DNA from 3 places in the Blastococcus sp. SYSU DS0973 genome. Region 2 is predicted to be linked to each of the others. Evidence: riboswitches for the same ligand, from Rfam matches in the RefSeq annotation. Region 2 holds a riboswitch; each other region holds the start of a gene.
What was found. A riboswitch is a leader RNA that binds a small molecule or an ion and turns the genes downstream of it on or off. The one in region 2 is predicted to bind cyclic di-AMP.
Positions count from the first base shown of each region.

Region 1: it holds a riboswitch for cyclic di-AMP, as region 2 does, so the genes downstream of both, ACI791_RS01035 (murein hydrolase activator EnvC family protein) here and ACI791_RS00395 (NlpC/P60 family protein) in region 2, are expected to answer to the same signal.
Region 3: it holds a riboswitch for cyclic di-AMP, as region 2 does, so the genes downstream of both, ACI791_RS08260 (aggregation-promoting factor C-terminal-like domain-containing protein) here and ACI791_RS00395 (NlpC/P60 family protein) in region 2, are expected to answer to the same signal.

Region 1 is NZ_JBJHAN010000001.1:207,690-213,155, forward strand. Features, by position in the region: gene ACI791_RS01025 (maleylpyruvate isomerase family mycothiol-dependent enzyme) at 121-996, shown strand; partial or broken gene ACI791_RS01030 (TVP38/TMEM64 family protein) at 1,144-1,674, opposite strand; gene ACI791_RS01035 (murein hydrolase activator EnvC family protein) at 1,721-2,938, opposite strand; cyclic di-AMP (ydaO/yuaA leader) riboswitch at 2,949-3,105, opposite strand; tRNA gene ACI791_RS01040 (tRNA-Ile) at 3,256-3,329, shown strand; gene ACI791_RS01045 (esterase/lipase family protein) at 3,904-5,304, opposite strand; gene ACI791_RS01050 (hypothetical protein) at 5,301-5,466, opposite strand, start outside.
Region 2 is NZ_JBJHAN010000001.1:77,115-82,580, reverse strand. Features, by position in the region: gene ACI791_RS00405 (NlpC/P60 family protein) at 576-1,838, shown strand; gene ACI791_RS00400 (hypothetical protein) at 1,955-2,275, shown strand; cyclic di-AMP (ydaO/yuaA leader) riboswitch at 2,463-2,642, shown strand; gene ACI791_RS00395 (NlpC/P60 family protein) at 2,659-3,735, shown strand; gene ACI791_RS00390 (M48 family metallopeptidase) at 4,248-5,466, shown strand, end outside.
Region 3 is NZ_JBJHAN010000003.1:315,391-320,856, reverse strand. Features, by position in the region: gene ACI791_RS08275 (flavin-containing monooxygenase) at 1-485, shown strand, start outside; gene ACI791_RS08270 (SDR family NAD(P)-dependent oxidoreductase) at 485-1,324, shown strand; gene ACI791_RS08265 (class I SAM-dependent methyltransferase) at 1,524-2,186, shown strand; cyclic di-AMP (ydaO/yuaA leader) riboswitch at 2,306-2,453, shown strand; gene ACI791_RS08260 (aggregation-promoting factor C-terminal-like domain-containing protein) at 2,648-3,493, shown strand; gene ACI791_RS08255 (glycoside hydrolase family 3 N-terminal domain-containing protein) at 3,594-4,829, opposite strand; gene ACI791_RS08250 (hypothetical protein) at 5,016-5,396, shown strand; gene ACI791_RS08245 (sulfite exporter TauE/SafE family protein) at 5,400-5,466, opposite strand, start outside.

The sequences.
Region 1 (5,466 bases), 130 kb from region 2:
GACCGAGCAGGCCGGGGTGGTGGCGGCTGGGCCCGTTTCCGAGCGGGACGGCGTCGCCGTTCCCATGCCTGGCCCGGCGGAGCCCCGGGTAGGGGGCCTGACGTGGGCGGACACCAGGGGATGGCCGAGGCAGATCGTGACGAGGTCGCCGGCATGGTGCTCGGCGCGTGGGATGCCTTCCTGGCGCAGGCCGCGTCGATCGACCTCGGCCGCCCGTCGCGCCTGCCCGGTTGGCGGGCGCACGAGATCTGCGTGCACCTGGGCTGCTGGGACGACCACGCCGCGCTGCACGACCTCATCGCCTCCGCGCGGGCCGGTGGGCCGGGAACGCCACCGGACCCCGACGCGGTGAACGCCCGGGTCACGGCCGCGCACCGCGACGCCTCCCGCGAGGAGGTGCTGGCCGCGCTGCGCCGCAACCGCGAGACGACCGCGCGCTACCTGGCCGACGAGCCCGTGGAGCTCGACACCGCACCGGCGGTCTCCGTCGTGGGCCGGCTACCGCTGCTGAGCGTCGTGCTCGGCCAGGCCTACGAGCTCGCCGTCCACGGACTGGACCTCGTCTCGTGCGGGGCCGAGCCGCCGCCGGCGGACGTCCTGCAGTCCGGCCTGGCGGCGCTGACCGACGTGACCGGTGCCCTGGCCGCCTCGACCGGCATCTCCGGGCGCGTCAGCCTCGTCACGCCGGACGGGGGCTGGGGGTTCACCGCGCACGGAGGCGGCTGGCAGGTGCGCCGCGTGCCGGCCGGCGTCGTCGACGGGCCGGCCGTCGAGGCCGCGGCCGACCTGCTTCTCGATGCCGCCTCCGGCCGGGTCAACCCGGTTCCGGCTGTGGCCCGCCGCGCGCTCAAGGTGCACGACGTCGGCGGGCTGCTGCAGCTCGCGCCCATCGTCCAGAAGGTGCCGGGCATCCCCGGCGGGCCGATCCTGCAGCTCGCGGCGCGCACCGTGGGCGGCGCCGGGGGGCTGCTGGGCCGGTTGTTCGGGCGCGGCTAGATCCGCTCCTGGCTCCGCCCGGCGTCGCCGCCACCGGTGCCAGGCGGCGGCGACGCCGAGGACCAGCACGACCACGACAGCGACGACCGGCAGGGCCGACGGCGTGCCCACCCACGCGACGACGGCACCCGCCGAGGCGCCGACGCCCACCTGGACCACCGTGCCGGGCACCAGCCCGACCGCGGTGGCGGCCACGTAGGTCCGCGGCCGGACGCCGCTGAGGCCGGCGGCGTAGTTGACCACGACGAACGGCATCATCGGGATCAGCCGGCCCGCCAGCACGGCGACGAAGCCCCGGTCGGTGAACAACCGGTCGGCGCTCCTCACCCGCGGGCCCGCCAGCCGCTCGGCAGCCGGCCGGCCCAGCCCGCGCGCGAGCGCGAAGGCGACCAGGGCCGCCAGCAGCGAGCCGGTGAGCACCACGGCCACCCCGAAGCCGAAGCCCAGGACGGCCCCGGCCAGCGCGGCGACCAGCGAACGCGGCACCGGCGCCAGCAGCACCGCCACCTGGCCGGCGATCAGCAGCGCCCAGGTGCCGGCGTCCCCGTGCTCGATCCAGCCGCGCACCGTGGTCCGGCCGGGGAGGTCGACGACGAGGGCCACGACCACCCCCGCGAGCAGCAGCGCGACGAGCAGCCCGGCGCGCAGCCAGGTGCCCTCCCCCGCCGTCGTCCGCACGGCACCATCCTGGACGACGCCGTGCGGCCGATGCGGACGAGCCGGATCAGCCGCAGCTGCCGCCGAGGGAGATGCCGCGCTGGGCCAGCCACGGCACCGGGTTGGTCCGGTCGGCGTAGAGGCCCCCGCGGTGCACCTCGAAGTGCAGGTGCGGCCCGGTGGACTGGCCGCGGTTGCCGACCTCGGCGATCTGCTGACCGCCCTCCACGACCTGGCCCGGAGTCACGAAGAACTGGTTGATGTGGCCGTAGACGGTGATCACGCCGTCGTGGTGCTGGATGGCGACCGCGAGACCGAACCCGCTGGCCGGCCCCGCCTGCAGGACGACGCCCGGCTCCGGCGTGAAGATCGGGGTGCCGATCGACGCCGCGATGTCCACGCCGAGGTGCATGGTGCCCCAGCGGGCGCCGTAGCAGGACGTGACCCGGCCCTGGGTGAGACCGGTGCCACCACCGGCCGCGGTGACCGCGCCGACGGCCTGCTCGGCGGCCTGGAGCTGGTTCCAGGTACCCGCCGGATCGGCGGTGCCCTGCATGCTCAGCATCCGGATCTCCGCCTCGCGCAGCTGCTCGTCCAGCGCCGCCTTCTCCGCGCTGAGCGCGTCGAACTCGGCCTGCGCCTCGGCGAGGAGGGCATCGACGGCCACCTGGGCCTCCTGGGCGGTGCGTGCGGCCGCGTCCCGCTGGGCGACGGCGGCGCGCGCCTCCTCGTCCAGCCGGGCCTCCCGCGCCTCGGCCACCCGGAGCTCCTCGAGCACCTCGGCCCGGTCCTCGCCGAGGAGCTCGAGCGTGGCGGCCTGCTGGAGCAGCTCTCCGGGGCCCTCGGCGTGCAGCACCATCTCCATCTCGCTGAACGTCTCGTCCTGGCCCATGTAGGCCTCCCGGCCGAGGGCCGCGACGTCGCCCTGGGTGCGCGCCACGGCCGCGCGGACAGCGGCGAGTTCGGCCGCGATGGCGTCGGCGTGCTGCTGGGCGGTCGCCAGCTCGGCCTCCGCCTGCAGCACGGCGCCGCTGGCCTCCTCGGCGCGGAGCGTCATCTGCTCCAGCCGGGCCTCGGCGTCCTTGACCCGCTGCTCGATGGAGGCGACCTCCTGGGCGACGCGGTCGTGCTCGCTCTTCGCGTCGCCGGGTGCGGCCGTCGCAGCCGTCGTCCCCAGCAGGGAGAGGGCCAGCAGAGCGGTCAGTGCGGTGGCGGCCCGACCGATGCGGCGGAGGCCCCCGCGAGTCGGCACGGTGGGGTGGTGCTGGTCGTGCGAGGTCGCCAAGGCGACGGTCTCCGTTCCTCGGTCCGCCTACCAGGTCAGCTGACGGGTTCGGGCCGGAACGTGGCCCTACCCACCTGCCCGTGGAGGCGCAGGCGGGATTCACCCCAGAGAACATGGGTCCCCGGTCCATCCGGCCATCCGGCCGCACGGTTCGGCGGGGTCCGCCCGAGCCCCCGGGTTCGGGAGCGAGGTCAGGTGGACCGCGGCAGACAGTACAAGCGGATCGGCCAGATGTCACAGCCCGGTAACGAGACGCACCTCCTGACACGGGCGGGTCCGAGCGGTGCGTCGCCTCGATCTGGCAGGCTGTCAACGCAGGGGCGGTAGCTCAGCCGGTCAGAGCATGGGACTCATAATCCCTGGGTCGTGGGTTCGAGCCCCACCCGCCCCACCGGTCTTGACCTGCGCTTTCACGCCTCGTGGTGGCACCGCCGCCGCCCCCGCGCCCTGGAGGTGGCACGACGCGGGGGCGTCGGCGCAGCCCCCTGCTGCGCAGGATGAGGCTCCGCCTCGACCTCAAACGCAGCACGAACCGTGATCTCCGCCTCGTCGGGACGATCCACCGCCATCGATGCCCGAATCGTGCCCGGCGCCACGGCGACGAGGACGAGCCGTCGACGCGCCGACCGCGCCCCCGACGCCCTGGTGCTCAGAGGCTGCGGAGTTGCCGAACCGTCCAGGACGAGGGGCCCAAGGCGCCGGCGCAGCACTACTGCGGCCGGGGTCCCCCTTCGCCTCCAGCGGCGCGCGCTGGGCCCCGTCGAGCAGGTCGACCGCGATCGCACACCCCTCGCCGGCTCGACCGGGTCGACCACGTCGTCACGGGCGACGAGCTGCCGCCCGATCCCGATGCCGATCGTCTCGATGGGCACCGCCGGATCCCCGGAGGGCCCGCAGCCCGCCAGCACCAGCACGGCCGCGCCGCCCGTGAGGCGGCAGGCCGTCGGTCGGGTCGGGGCGCCGGGTCATCTCCTGCCGATCTCGTAGACGTGCGCGACCACCGTCGCCTCCTCTCCGGGCCCGACCAGGAAGGGCGCGGCGCCGGCCCGGAAGGCGACCAACGACGGGTCGTCGCTGGCGTCGATGGCGCGGGCGGCCGACCGGTACGCCGTCCCGATGCCGTGGTTGTCCGCGATGCTGCCGTACTGGCCGTCGAAGGTGACCGTGGTGACGTTCGGGCTGTCGTCGTTGTCCCGGCTGTCCAGCTGCGGAACGACGTCGTGCGCGTTCTCCAGCGCCAGCACCTGCACCGACGACGGCACCTCCGCCCGCGCGATGGGTGAGCCGGTGGTGACCACGCTGCGCACGTCGAAGTCGAAGTCCGGCGTGCCGGCGTCGGCGGCCGCCTGGACGGCGACCATGCCGCCCTGGCTGTGCCCGACGAGCATCACCGGGTCGGCGGGGCCTGCCCCCGCTCGCCGAAGCGCCTCAGCGATCGCCTGCTGACGGGTGGTGGCGTCGCCGCCGAGCACCCGAACGTTGGTGCCCAGGTCGTGGGTCTGCGGGTTGACCGGCCCGAACGGCGCCTTCCAGTCGGCGGTGCCGGGGATGTCGACGACGTAGGCGGTGCTGCCGTTGGCGGAGGTGACCACCCGGACGGCGATCGTGTCGTGCTCGGGGCCGGAGCGCAGCGCGCGGACCTCGAGCGCCCCGAGCAAGTCGTCCACGCCCCGCGGTGCGACGACCGCGGGTCCCGAGTCGTCGCCGGGCAACGGCGTGACCACCGGGCTCCCGTCCGGCCACAGCCGGCCGAGCCGCCGAGCCGCCACCCGGACGTCTGCCCCGCCGAGCCACGGCCCGGTCAGCCCGACGGTCAGCAGGCTGATGCTGCTGCCGAGACCGGGCAGCGCGCCCATGACGTCGTCGACCAGCCCGGGGTGCTCGGTCACCCAGCGCTCGGGGTCGTCGAGCACGGCGGCGACGTCGGCCGCGACCCCGAAGGGGTCGGTTGCGACCCGGCCGGCGCCGCCGAGGACCAGTGCCCCTGCCGCAACCGGCCAGAGGAACCCGGTGGCCCACTCCAGGGCGTCGGCCAGCTCGGCCAGTGCGCGGTCCGCGGCCTCGTAGGCGGCGGCCGCGCCCTGCAGGACCACCGCCCGGGCGGCGAACCGCGCGGCGAGCACGGTGAGCCCGTCCGGGCCGTCCAGCGCGTCCAGCAGCGCGGCATCGAACCGGGCCACGCCTGCCGGGTCGAGCAGGGCGGAGGCCAGCAGGTCGGGGTCGGCCAGCACCGGGCGGCAGCGGGCGCTGGCGCTCGCGAGCTCCTCGGCCAGACCGGTGCTGCCGCGGGCGAGGGTGACCAGGTCGGCCAGGTCGGCCTCGATCCCGCCGGCGCCGCCGCGGACCGAGATCCCCGGTGCGGTCACGCCCGGCCTTCCAGGAGCGCCGCCACCGTCGGCGCGATCCAGGCACCGAGATCGGCCGGCCGCACCGGCACCACGTCGACGACCCGCCGCGGCGAGCCGCCGGGGTGGGGACGCAGGCCGACCCAGCCGCCGTCGGTGGCCAGCCACGAGACCTGCCCGGCC
Region 2 (5,466 bases):
GGGACGCGCGCCGCCGGCCGCCCGTGCGGGCCCCCCGACCGGGGGTTCCCGGTCGGGGGGTGGGCGGGACACCATTCGTCCCGGTGGGACGTCTGGCGTTGTGGCCGGCTCGAGTCGGGGGAGGGAACCGGATGCGCGCGCGCCTGGTCGGGCCCCGCCGCTGCTGCGGGGCGCCGGACGCTGGTGGCCGTCCTCGCGGCCTGCACGGTGGCGCTGGTGCCCACCGGGCCTGCGGCCGCCACGCCCAGCGACCAGCCGGGTGGCACGTCGGGCGTGCTGGACAGCCGCGACCTGGACCGGCTCCAGCGGCGCGCCGCCGAGGTGCAGGAGGAGCTCCGCGCGCGGCAGGACGACGTCGTCGCCGCCCGTGCGGCGCTCGCCGAGGCGCAGGTGGCGGTCGAGGAGGCCGAGGCGGTCCTCGCCGATGCGCAGGGCGTGCTGGCCGGGTACCAGCGGGAGGTGGCCGGCTACGCCTCCGCCGTCTACCGGGACGGCGGAGCGCTGACCCCCCTGACCCTCCTGCTCAGAGCGGGCGACCCGGGTGAGGTGCTCTCCGCCCTGGGCTTCCTCGCGCCGTGGACGCGCACGCCGCCGACGTCATCGGCGTCGCGGAGGGGCACCGGCGCGCCGCCCTGGAGGAGGAGCGGGCCCAGGGTGCGCTCGGGCAGGCCCGGGCGCGGGCCGACGAGGTCAGCGCCCGGGTCGCCGCGCTCGAGGAGGCCGCGGCCGCGGTCACGGCGGAGCTCGACGAGGCGCTGCAGGTCGTCGACGGCCAGCTGTCCCGGTTGCAGCGCGAGCAGTTGGACGTCAACGAGCAGACGGCGGCCAGCTGGCGCGCCTACGTGGACCAGTTGCGCGCCGCGGGCGTCGACACCGTGCCCGCCGCCGCGCTGCGCGACCCGGCTCGGGGCCTGCCGGACGGGCTGGTGCCCGTGGCTGCCGGCGGGGGCGGGGCCCAGCGCGGGGTCGCCCAGCTGCCGGGGCAGCCCAGCTCGCTGCTGGTGCTGCCCGTGAAGACGCTGACGGCGGTGAGCGCGGCGATGGAGGCGCTCGGGCGGCCGTACGCCCCCGGTACGGCGGGGCCGGACTCCTGGGGCTGCGGCACGCTGGTGCAGGCCGCGTTCGAGCGGGCCGGCGTCCCGGTGCCGGCGACGCAGGGGGAGCTGTTCGCGACCGCCACCCCCGTGGCCGCCGCCGACGTGCTCCCCGGCGACCTCGTCTTCCTCGGCTCCGGCGAGGCCGGGCTGGGGCATGTCGGCATGGCGCTGGACCAACGCACGATGCTCGCCGCCGACGCCCGGGCCGGCGCCGTGGTGGTCCGGACGCTGCCGGCCGACCAGGTGCTGGCGGTCGGGCGACCCGGCCTGGGTCAGCGGCCCGCCGTCCCGGTGCCCGGACCGGCTCCGGGGGCGCTGCGGACCGAGTGCGGCAACACGGTCTACCCACCGAGCTATGACGGCGCCCGCGCCTGGGGTGGCTATCCGAACGGGTTCATCCCGCCCAGCGCGATGTGCCCGCTGGGCGTCGGCGGGCACTCGCTGCGCTGCGACGCGGCGGCCGCCTACCGGGCGATGTCCTCGGCGTACGCGGCCGACCTCGGCGCTCCGCTCTGCATCACCGACTCCTACCGCACGTACGCCGGCCAGGTCCGGCTGTACGGAGAGAAGCCGGCCCTCGCCGCGGTCCCCGGCACGAGCAACCACGGCTGGGGCCTCGCGGTGGACCTCTGCGGCGGCGTCCAGTCGTTCGGGACGCGGCAGTACTCCTGGATGGTGGCGAACGCGGGCCGGTTCGGCTTCCTGCACCCGACCTCGGGCCGATCCCGGCAACGGGCGTGAGGAGCCCTGGCACTGGGAGTACGCCGGCACGTGAGGCCGGCTGCCGGACGGCGGCGCGGCGGAAATGTCGGCGCCTCGCCCTACCGTGCGGAACGACTCACGGAGGAGAAGAAGCGATGCTCATCGACTGCGACACCTGCACCGTCCGGGGGACCGGCTGCGCCGACTGCGTGGTGACCGTCCTGCTCGGCGCACCGCCGGGATGGCAGGGGACCGACCCGGTGGTGGTCCCGATGGCCGGCCGCTCGCGTGGCGGGTCCGCAGCGGCCGCGGCGGAGGACGTCGTGGTGCCTCCGCCGGGCGTGGTGGTGGAGTTCGACGACGTGGAGCGCCGGGCCGTCCGCGCGCTGGCGGAGGGAGGGCTCGTGCCTCCGCTGCGGCATCCTCACGGTTCCGACGGTCACGGTGGCGAGGGGCCAGGGCGGCGCACGGGCTGATCGTCCCGGTGCCGGTCGCGGTGTCCGCCCGTGCACCCGATCGGGTGAACGCCCAGGTGGAGGGGTCGTGCGGGACGGAAAGCCGAGCGCATGCGTTCCCACGGTCCACATTTGTCACAGGCGCATCACGATCGTTAAGGTCGTCGCCGTTCGGCCGGGTGGTCGTCATCCGTCGAAGGGTGGCCCCGACCGGACACCGCCTAATCACCGGGCGGCGTGCAGCACCGGCGCCCGCGGTGTACCGGGGACCCACCGCAGTTCCGGGGTGAGTTCTCCTGCGGCCGGCTCGCCGGCCCGCGGGGGATAGGGCCAGTCTTCCCAGCCCGAACCCGTCAGCTAACTCGGTCGGCGGTTGCAGAGGAAGAAACGGAGTGCCGCCGCACGTGGCGACCCCTCAGGCACCGCTGACGCAGGCCCCCGAACGAGCTCCCGCCGCCGGCGGGCGCAGCTCCGCGAGCGCCCGCCGCTCCGGACCGCTCCGGTCCGGCGTGCTGGTCAGCGCGGCTGCCGCCCTGACCGTCATCGTCATCCCCGGCACCGCAGTCGCCGTTCCCGGCGCGGCCGACGAGGTCGCCGCGCAGGTGGCCGAGGCCAACCACGAGCTCGAGGTCCTCTCCGAGCAGCTCAACGACGCACGCGTCGCGCTCGAGGGGCACGAGGGCGCCGCCCGGGCCGCCGGCGACGCCGTCGCGGCCGCCGAGGCCCGGCTCGGCGCCCTGGACGGGCACATCCGCAGGCTCGCCCGCAGCGCCTACACCGGCAGCGGACTGACCCGGCTCGACGCCCTGCTGTCGAGCGACTCGGCCGACCAGATGGTGTCCCAGCTCGGGATCCTCGACGCGATCGCCGGGCACACCAACGAGGTCCTCACCGAGGTCTCGTCGGCGGCCGACGACGCGGAGCAGTCCCGGAAGGCCGCTGCGAAGGCCGCCGAGGACGCCCGGCGCGCCGTGGTCGAGATCGCCGCGAAGCAGGAGGACCTCGAGACGAGGATCGCCGACTACCAGCGGCGGTACGATGCGCTCACCGCCCCGCAGCAGGCCCAGGTGGCCCAGGCGCACGGTGGCAACAGCCTCCCCGCGCCCACGGCGGTCACGGCGTCCAGCGCCGCCGCCCAGGTCGCGGTGAACACCGCGCTCGCGCAGATCGGCGATCCGTACGTCTGGGGTGCCGGTGGGCCGAACGCCTTCGACTGCTCGGGCCTGATGTCCTACGCCTACGCCGCGGCCGGCGTCACGCTGCCGCACTCCAGCAAGTCGCAGTCGCAGATGGGCCGACCGGTCTCCCGCGGCGAGCTGCAGCCCGGCGACCTGGTGTTCTTCTACACCCCGGTCAGCCACGTCGGCATGTACATCGGCAACGGGCGGATGGTGCACGCCTCCACGTCGGGCCAGCCGGTGAAGGTGGCGAGCGTGGACTCGATGGGGAACTACAACAGCGCCCGGCGGATCGTCCGCTGAGAAACACCCCCTGCCCCCACCGCTCGCAGGCTCGCGGCGGGATCCTGCAGGGGGCGCGTCGCAGCGAGGGATGTCAGCCGGCTGATGGTCACCCTGCTCCCGCCGGGGGGCACGACGGGCCGGTGATCTCTTCGGAGGCCACCGGCCCTCCGTCCGCGGGCTTGACCGAGGGGCTCGCCGACGTCAGCGTGCTCCACCGCCCGGTGGCCGATCCCCACCGGCGGCCACGCGCACCGTCCGGGGCGTCGCCGAGTGGCTCACCGTCATCGCGGCCGGGCAGGCGCTGGGCATCACCGCCGGGGCGACGGCGACGGAGCACCCGGTCCGGATGTGGCCTACCGGCCGTCGGGGACGCGCCGCCGGTCCCCGTGTGGCCGGCCTGGTGGGCCGACGGCCCGCCGTCGAACCTGGAGGCGCTCCTGCAGTTCGTCTGCGAGGAGTGCCCGCGGAGTACGCGCCCGTACGGGGTTCCCGGGCCGGTGCGGACGGCCGGCGCACCTAGGATCGACCAGGTGGACGGCGGAGGGCGGGCAGGCGCCCGGGCCGCGCTCCTGACGGCGGCGGTCCTCGGGGTCGCCCTCGTCGTCGTGATCGTGGTCCGCACGCCCTGGGAGGTGCTCCCGGAGCCGCCCGGTGGCCACACCGCGCCCGATCCCGCCGCGGGGCTGACTCCTGCGCAGCTGGACCGGGCGGAGGCCTTCGCGGCCGCCCTGCGCCCCGCCTCGCTGCTCTCGATGGCGCTCGGGCTGGCCGTCTCGGCGGTCCTGGGCCTGACCCGGCTCGGCGGCCGGCTCGTGCACGCCGTGGCGGCCCCGCTGGGCGGCCGCTGGTTCGTCCAGGTGCTGGTCGGCGTGCCGGCCCTCGTGGTCGTCGGCCGCCTGGCGACTCTCCCGGTGTCGGCCTACGCCGAGACGGTCCGCCGCCGGTACGGCCTGTCCACCCGCGGGTGGGGCCTCTGGCTGCGCGACGTCGCCGTCTCGGTGGCCATCAGCGCGGCGCTCACGGCCGTGGTGGTCCTGGTCGTCCTCTGGCTGGTGCGCCGCGCCCCGCGCACCTGGTGGGCGTGGGCCGGAGGAGCGGCGGCGGCCCTCGTGGTGATCGGTTCCTTCCTCTACCCGGTGGTCATCGAACCGGCCTTCAACTCGTTCGAGCCGCTGCCGGCCGGAGAGCTGCGCACCGACCTGCTCGCGCTGGCCGACGAGAACGGCACCCCGGTGCAGGACGTCCTCGTCTCCGACGCCTCCCGCCGCACGACGGCTCTCAACGCCTACGTCTCCGGCTTCGGGTCCACCCGCCGCATCGTCCTCTACGACACGGTCCTCGCCGAGCTGCCGGAGGAGGAGATCGAGTCGATCGTCGCCCACGAGCTCGGGCACGTGGCCACCGACGACGTCCTGACGGGCACCCTCATGGGCGCCCTGGGCGCGGGAGCGGCCACCGCGCTGGCCGGGTGGCTGGTGACCCGGCGGGCCCTCCTGCGGCGCGCGGGTGCCGAATCGCCCGGCGATCCGCTCGTCGTGCCGCTGCTGCTCTTCCTGGTGGCCGTGGGCGGGCTGGTCTCGACCCCGGTGCAGAACCTGGTCTCCCGGCAGATCGAGGAGCGGGCCGACCTCCATGCCCTGGACCTCACCCGTGATCCGGAGGCTTTCACCGCCATGCAACGGCGGCTGGCGACCGCGAACCTCGGCGACCCCGACCCACCGGCCGCCTGGCACTGGTTCTTCGGCAGCC
Region 3 (5,466 bases), on a different contig from region 2:
CCGCCGACGTCGTGGTCACCGCGACCGGGCTGAACCTGCTCCCGGCCGGCGGCATGACCCTCGCCGTGGACGGAGAGCCCGTCGAGCTGCCCGAGACGGTCTCCTACAAGGGGATGATGCTCTCCGGCGTGCCCAACTTCGCCATGGTCATCGGCTACACCAACGCCTCCTGGACGCTCAAGGCCGACCTGGTCAACGGCTACGTCGTCCGGCTCCTCGACCACATGGACGCGCACGGCTACGTGTCGGCGACCCCGGTCGCCCCGCCGGAGGGGGCTGACGCGCCGTTCCTGGACCTCGCGGCCGGGTACGTGCAGCGCAGTCTCGCCGGCCTGCCCAAGCAGGGCGGCCGCGCGCCCTGGCGGCTGCACCAGAACTACCTGCGCGACGTCGCGCTGATGCGCCGTGGCTCCCTGGAGGACGAGGGCATGACCTTCCAGCCGCGAGCGCTGGCCGGCGCCGTCCCCGAGCGGACGATGGCGTGATGGGTCCCTACGCGTTCGCGGGCGGAACGGCCGTCGTCACCGGTGCGGCGAGCGGCATCGGCGAGGCGCTCGCCGCGCAACTGGCCGGGCGGGGCAGCCACCTGGTGCTGCTGGACCGCGAGGCCGAGCGGCTCGAGGGTGTGGCCGGGCGGATCCGTGCCGACCACCCGGGGCTGCGGATCGCCACCCACGTCGTCGAACTCGCCGACGACGAGGCGACCGCCCGGGTGGCGGCGACGCTCGTCGCCGAGCACCCGGAGACGACGCTGCTGGTCAACAACGCCGGAGCCGCGCTCGGCGGGCGCTTCGACCAGGTCACCCTGGAGGAGTTCGAGTGGGTGATGGCGATCAACGTGCGCGCCGTCGTCCGGCTCACCCACACCCTGCTGCCGGTGCTCAGGACGCACCCCGGCGCACACGTGGTGAACCTGTCCAGCGTCTTCGGCATCGTCGCCCCGGCCGGCCAGGCGGCCTACGCGGCCAGCAAGTTCGCCGTCCGGGGGTTCACCGAGGCGCTGCGGCACGAGCTGGCCGAGGACGGCATCGGCGTGACGGTGGTGCACCCCGGCGGCATCCGCACGCGCATCGCCGAGAGCGCCCGGACCGGCTCGGGCGTGTCGGTGGCGGAGTACGAGAAGGGGCGCAAGCAGTTCGCCAGGCTGCTCCGGATGCCGCCGGAGGACGCTGCCGCACAGATCGTCGCGGCAATCGAGCGTCGTCGTCCGCGGCTGCTGATCGGCTGGACCGCGAAGGTTCCCGACGTGCTGGTGCGGCTCGTGCCGGGCAGCTACTGGCGGCTGATCGCCCGTCGGGCGGCACCGGCGAAGCCGACGAGCTGACCGGTCGCGGCGCTCGGGGAGCGTTCCCCGAGGCGTCCCCGGATCAGCACCTGCAACGCCGGGAGCAACGCCCGATGGTGGTGGTCGACGAGGCGCTGGGTTGCGGCCGACCGGGGGAAGCTGCCGTCGTGGGCGCCGCAGGCCTGGGCGACGGCACCTCGGTTGCGCCGTCGTCCCGCCGGTGCGGTTGACTGCCTCGGTGTCGGCCGACCGTTCCGTCCCCCCGGAGTTCGTCCGCGCCCACACCCGGGCGGTGCGGCCCGAACTGGTGCCCGAGGTGGAGCTGCTGGTGGCCGCCGACGTCGTCGCCCTGTGGGAGGCCATGGAGACCGAGCATGGGCGCACCTCCACCGATCCGCCGTTCTGGGCGGCGGCCTGGCCGGGCGGCCAGGCGCTGGCGCGGTACGTGCTCGACCACCCCGACCTGGTCGCGGGGCGGGCGGTGCTGGATCTCGGCGCCGGCAGCGGGCTGGTCGCCGTGGCGGCGGTCCGTGCCGGGGCGACGTCCGTGCTCGCCAGCGACGTCGACCCCTTCGCGCTGACCGCCGTGATCGTGAACGCCGAGCGGAACGGAACGCCGGGCATCACGCCGGTGGGCGACGTGCTGGGCGCCGAACCGCCGGACGTGGCGGTGATCCTGGCCGGGGACGTCTGCTACGACCGCGAGATGACCGACCGGGTGCTGCCCTTCCTGGAGGCCGCACGTGCCCGCGGCGTGGAGGTGCTGGTCGGCGATCCGGGGCGTGTCTACCTCCCGGAGGACCGGCTGCAGTCCCTGGCCGCCTACGACGTGCCCGACACCGAACCGTCGCCAGGCCGGCCCGCACCGGTGCGCCGGACGACCGTCTGGCGGTTGCCCTGAGGGTCGCGTCATGTTCCTTTTCCCGGCGAGGGATTGTCACGAACGGATAACGCTGGATACCGTGGGTCCCGTCCGGCCGTTCGTTCTCCCCGCCCGGGGAGGTCCGCCGGGCGCCGCCGAGTCGCCCGCTGCCGTCGAGTTGCGGGCGAGCCGGGGACCCACCGCAGCACTGGGGTGAATCGCGCGCCGAGCACGTGGCGGCGCGGGTAGGGCCGCTTCCCGCCCGAATCCGTCAGCTAACCCGGTAGGCGGCACGACGGAAGAAACGGAGAGCCGCCGCATGGCGAGCCTGCGGGCCCACCCTGTACGGAACTGCAGCCGGTACGGGGCCTCGCGCGCGCCTTCCCCGCGCTGAGCGCCCGGGCGCACCGCCCGACCGCCGCTGCCACTCGACCACCCCGCAGCAGTCCGTGCAGCCTCCGCTGCCCCGCTGTGCCCTGCCCCTGGAGCAGTTCCTCCCCATGAAGATTCGCGCCACCTCGATCACCCGCGCCCTCCGGCCCGAGGGCGGACGTCGTCCCGTCGGCCGGGTCCGCCGTCCGGCGCTGCTGCTGGCCGTCGTCGCCGCCGGCGGGTTGATCGCCAACGTCGTCGTCACCGACGAGCCGACCGCGCAGGACGAGCCGCAACTGGCGTCGGTCAGCGTCGCCGAGCAGCTCGGGATCACCGCCGAGGCGCCCGCCGCCGACACGGTGGAGTCCGCCGTCGACAGCCTCGCCCCGCTGGCGGCGAGCCGCAGCGAGCGCGCCGCCGAGCGGGCTGCGGCCGCCGAGGCCCGGGCCGCCGCGGAGCAGGCCGAGCTCGACCGCCGGGCCGCCGAGGAGGCGGCCCGCATCGCGGCCGAGGAGGCCGCCCGCCGCGCGGCGGAGGAGGCCGCCCGTGCCGAGGCCGCCCGTGCCGAGGCCGCGCGCGCGGAGGCCGCGCGCGCGGAGGCGGCTCGTGCCGAGGCCGCCCGCGCCCAGGCAGCCGCCCCCGCTCCGGCGCGCGCGACCAGCGCCCCGGCGGCACCTGCCGCCCCTGCCGGGTCGTTCAAGCAGTACGCGATGAGCAAGGTCGGCAGCGCCGGCGAGTTCAGCTGCCTGGAGAGCCTGTGGGGCAAGGAGAGCGGCTGGAACCCCAACGCGCAGAACCCGACCAGCACCGCGTACGGCATCCCGCAGTTCCTCAACTCGACGTGGGCCGGGACGGGCATCGCCAAGACCTCCGACGGCTACCGGCAGATCGACGCCGGGCTGATCTACATCGAGAACCGCTACGGCTCGCCGTGCGGCGCGTGGTCGCACTCGCGGGCGACCGGCTGGTACTGAGCGGAGCTGGCTCCCCCGATCGCCCACCGACGAGATCGGCGATCTCGCCCCCTTCACGCACGTGATGGGGGCGAGATCGCCGATTTCGTCGTCTCCGGGCTCAGCCGAGGAGGCCGGCCTCGGCCTTGGCGGTGAGGGCGGTGCGGACGGCCGCGTCGACGGTCGCGGCGAAGGCGGGGTCGGTCTCCGCCCGGGCCGCGACGGCGTCGACCATCTCCGGCACCAGACCGGCGTCGACGGTCAGCACCAGCGTGCCCCCGGCCGCGAGGAAGCGGACGGCGCGCTCGCCCGGCGGGATGTCCGCCACTGCCTCGGCGGCACCGAGGTCGTCGGAGACGACCACCCCGTCGAAGTCCAGCCGGTCGCGGAGCAGGTCGGTGACGACGGCGCGGGAGAACGCGGCCTGCTCCTCCGGGTCGATTCGGGGATAGGTCGCCGACGACGTCATCACGAACGGGTCGGCCGCGGTGCGGGCGAGCGCATCGGCGAAGGCGGTGACCTGCTCGTCGCCGGCGGCGGTCACCGGGTCGACGACGTCGCTGGTGGTGTCGGTGTTCTCGGAGACCCGGCCCAGGCCGGGGAAGTGCTTGAACGTCGGGACGACGCCGTGCGAGGCCAGCCCGTCGGCCACCGTCGCGGCAGCGGCTGCCACCGCGGGACCGGCGCCGGCGTACTGCCGGCCGAACGCGCCGATCGGCGCGTTGCCCGCCTCGGTGCCCGGGGGGACGACGTCGGCCACCGGGGCGAGGTTGAGGTTCAGGCCGGCACCGGACATCGCGGCCCCCAGCCGGTCGGCGAGCGCACCCAGCTCGCCGGCCGGCAGCAAGCCCTGCTCCACCGCCGGCGGGAGCACGTCGAACCCGGAACCTTTGAGGGTCTGGACTGCGCCGCCCTCCTGGTCGGCGGCGATCCAGAGGCCGGGACCGGGCGCCGCCTCCTGCCAGGCGGCCGTGGTGGCGGCGAGCTCCGGTGCGGCCAGGGTGGTCCGGCCCTGCAGGAAGACCCCACCGACCCCCTCGCCGACGACGGCCGTGCCCGCGCCAAGCCCGTCCAGCGGAACGCCGGCCACGAACAGCTGCGACACCTGGGACCGGCGGTCCAGGCCGGCGAGCACGGCGTCCACGGACACGTCCGTCGACGTCCGCTCGGGCGATGGGGGAGTGGTGGTGGCCGTCGCGGGTCCGCCGCCGGAGAAGGAGGCCGGTCGGACGGGCGTGGAGGCGCAGCCGGTCAGCGCGGCGACGACGACGGTCGCGAGGACCAGGGACCGCGCCCGGTCCGGCCGTCGGATGGGTGCGGAACCCGCCCGGGACGTCGTCGTGCGGTGTGTGGACATCTCCCCGAGTGTTGCCCGGGCCGCCCCGGGAGCCGGGGAGGTGGTGGCCGTGTCGGAGTCGGGGGACCCTGAGCCGCTACCCGGGCGACGGAGGAGGAGATCCGGAACCGCACCGCCGACGGCTGACCGGGCACCGTCGGCCCGTCCTGCCTAGGGTCGGGGGGCAGGACAGCCGGAGGGGGAGCGATGACCGAGGCCGACGGCGACCGCACCGACCCGCAGAGCGGGATCGTAGGGCGGTCGATCGACGAGTTCGTGAGCCAGCTGCGGTTCTTCACCGACCGCGCCCGCACCCTGGCCGGCAGTGCGACGTCCCGGCTCCCGCTGCCGGCCCTGCCCAGTCCGCCCGGCGCGATGTCGGCCGCCCAGCTGCGCGCGATCATGGAGATGGTGACCGCGCAGCGCACCTCGATCGCGGCGATGCGGGCCCAGTTGGACGCCTTCGACCAGCAGCTCGCCGTCTTCGAGCGGATCCTCGACCCGCTGGTGGAGTGGAGCGGCTCGTGGGCCCGGTTGGAGGAGGCCGTCGGCGACCTCGTCCGCCGGGAGCCGCCGCCCGGGGGCTGAGGGTCAGCCGGTCAGCGCCCGGACCAGCAGCGCCGCGCCGGAGAGCAGGCACAGCGCCAGCGCCGCGCGG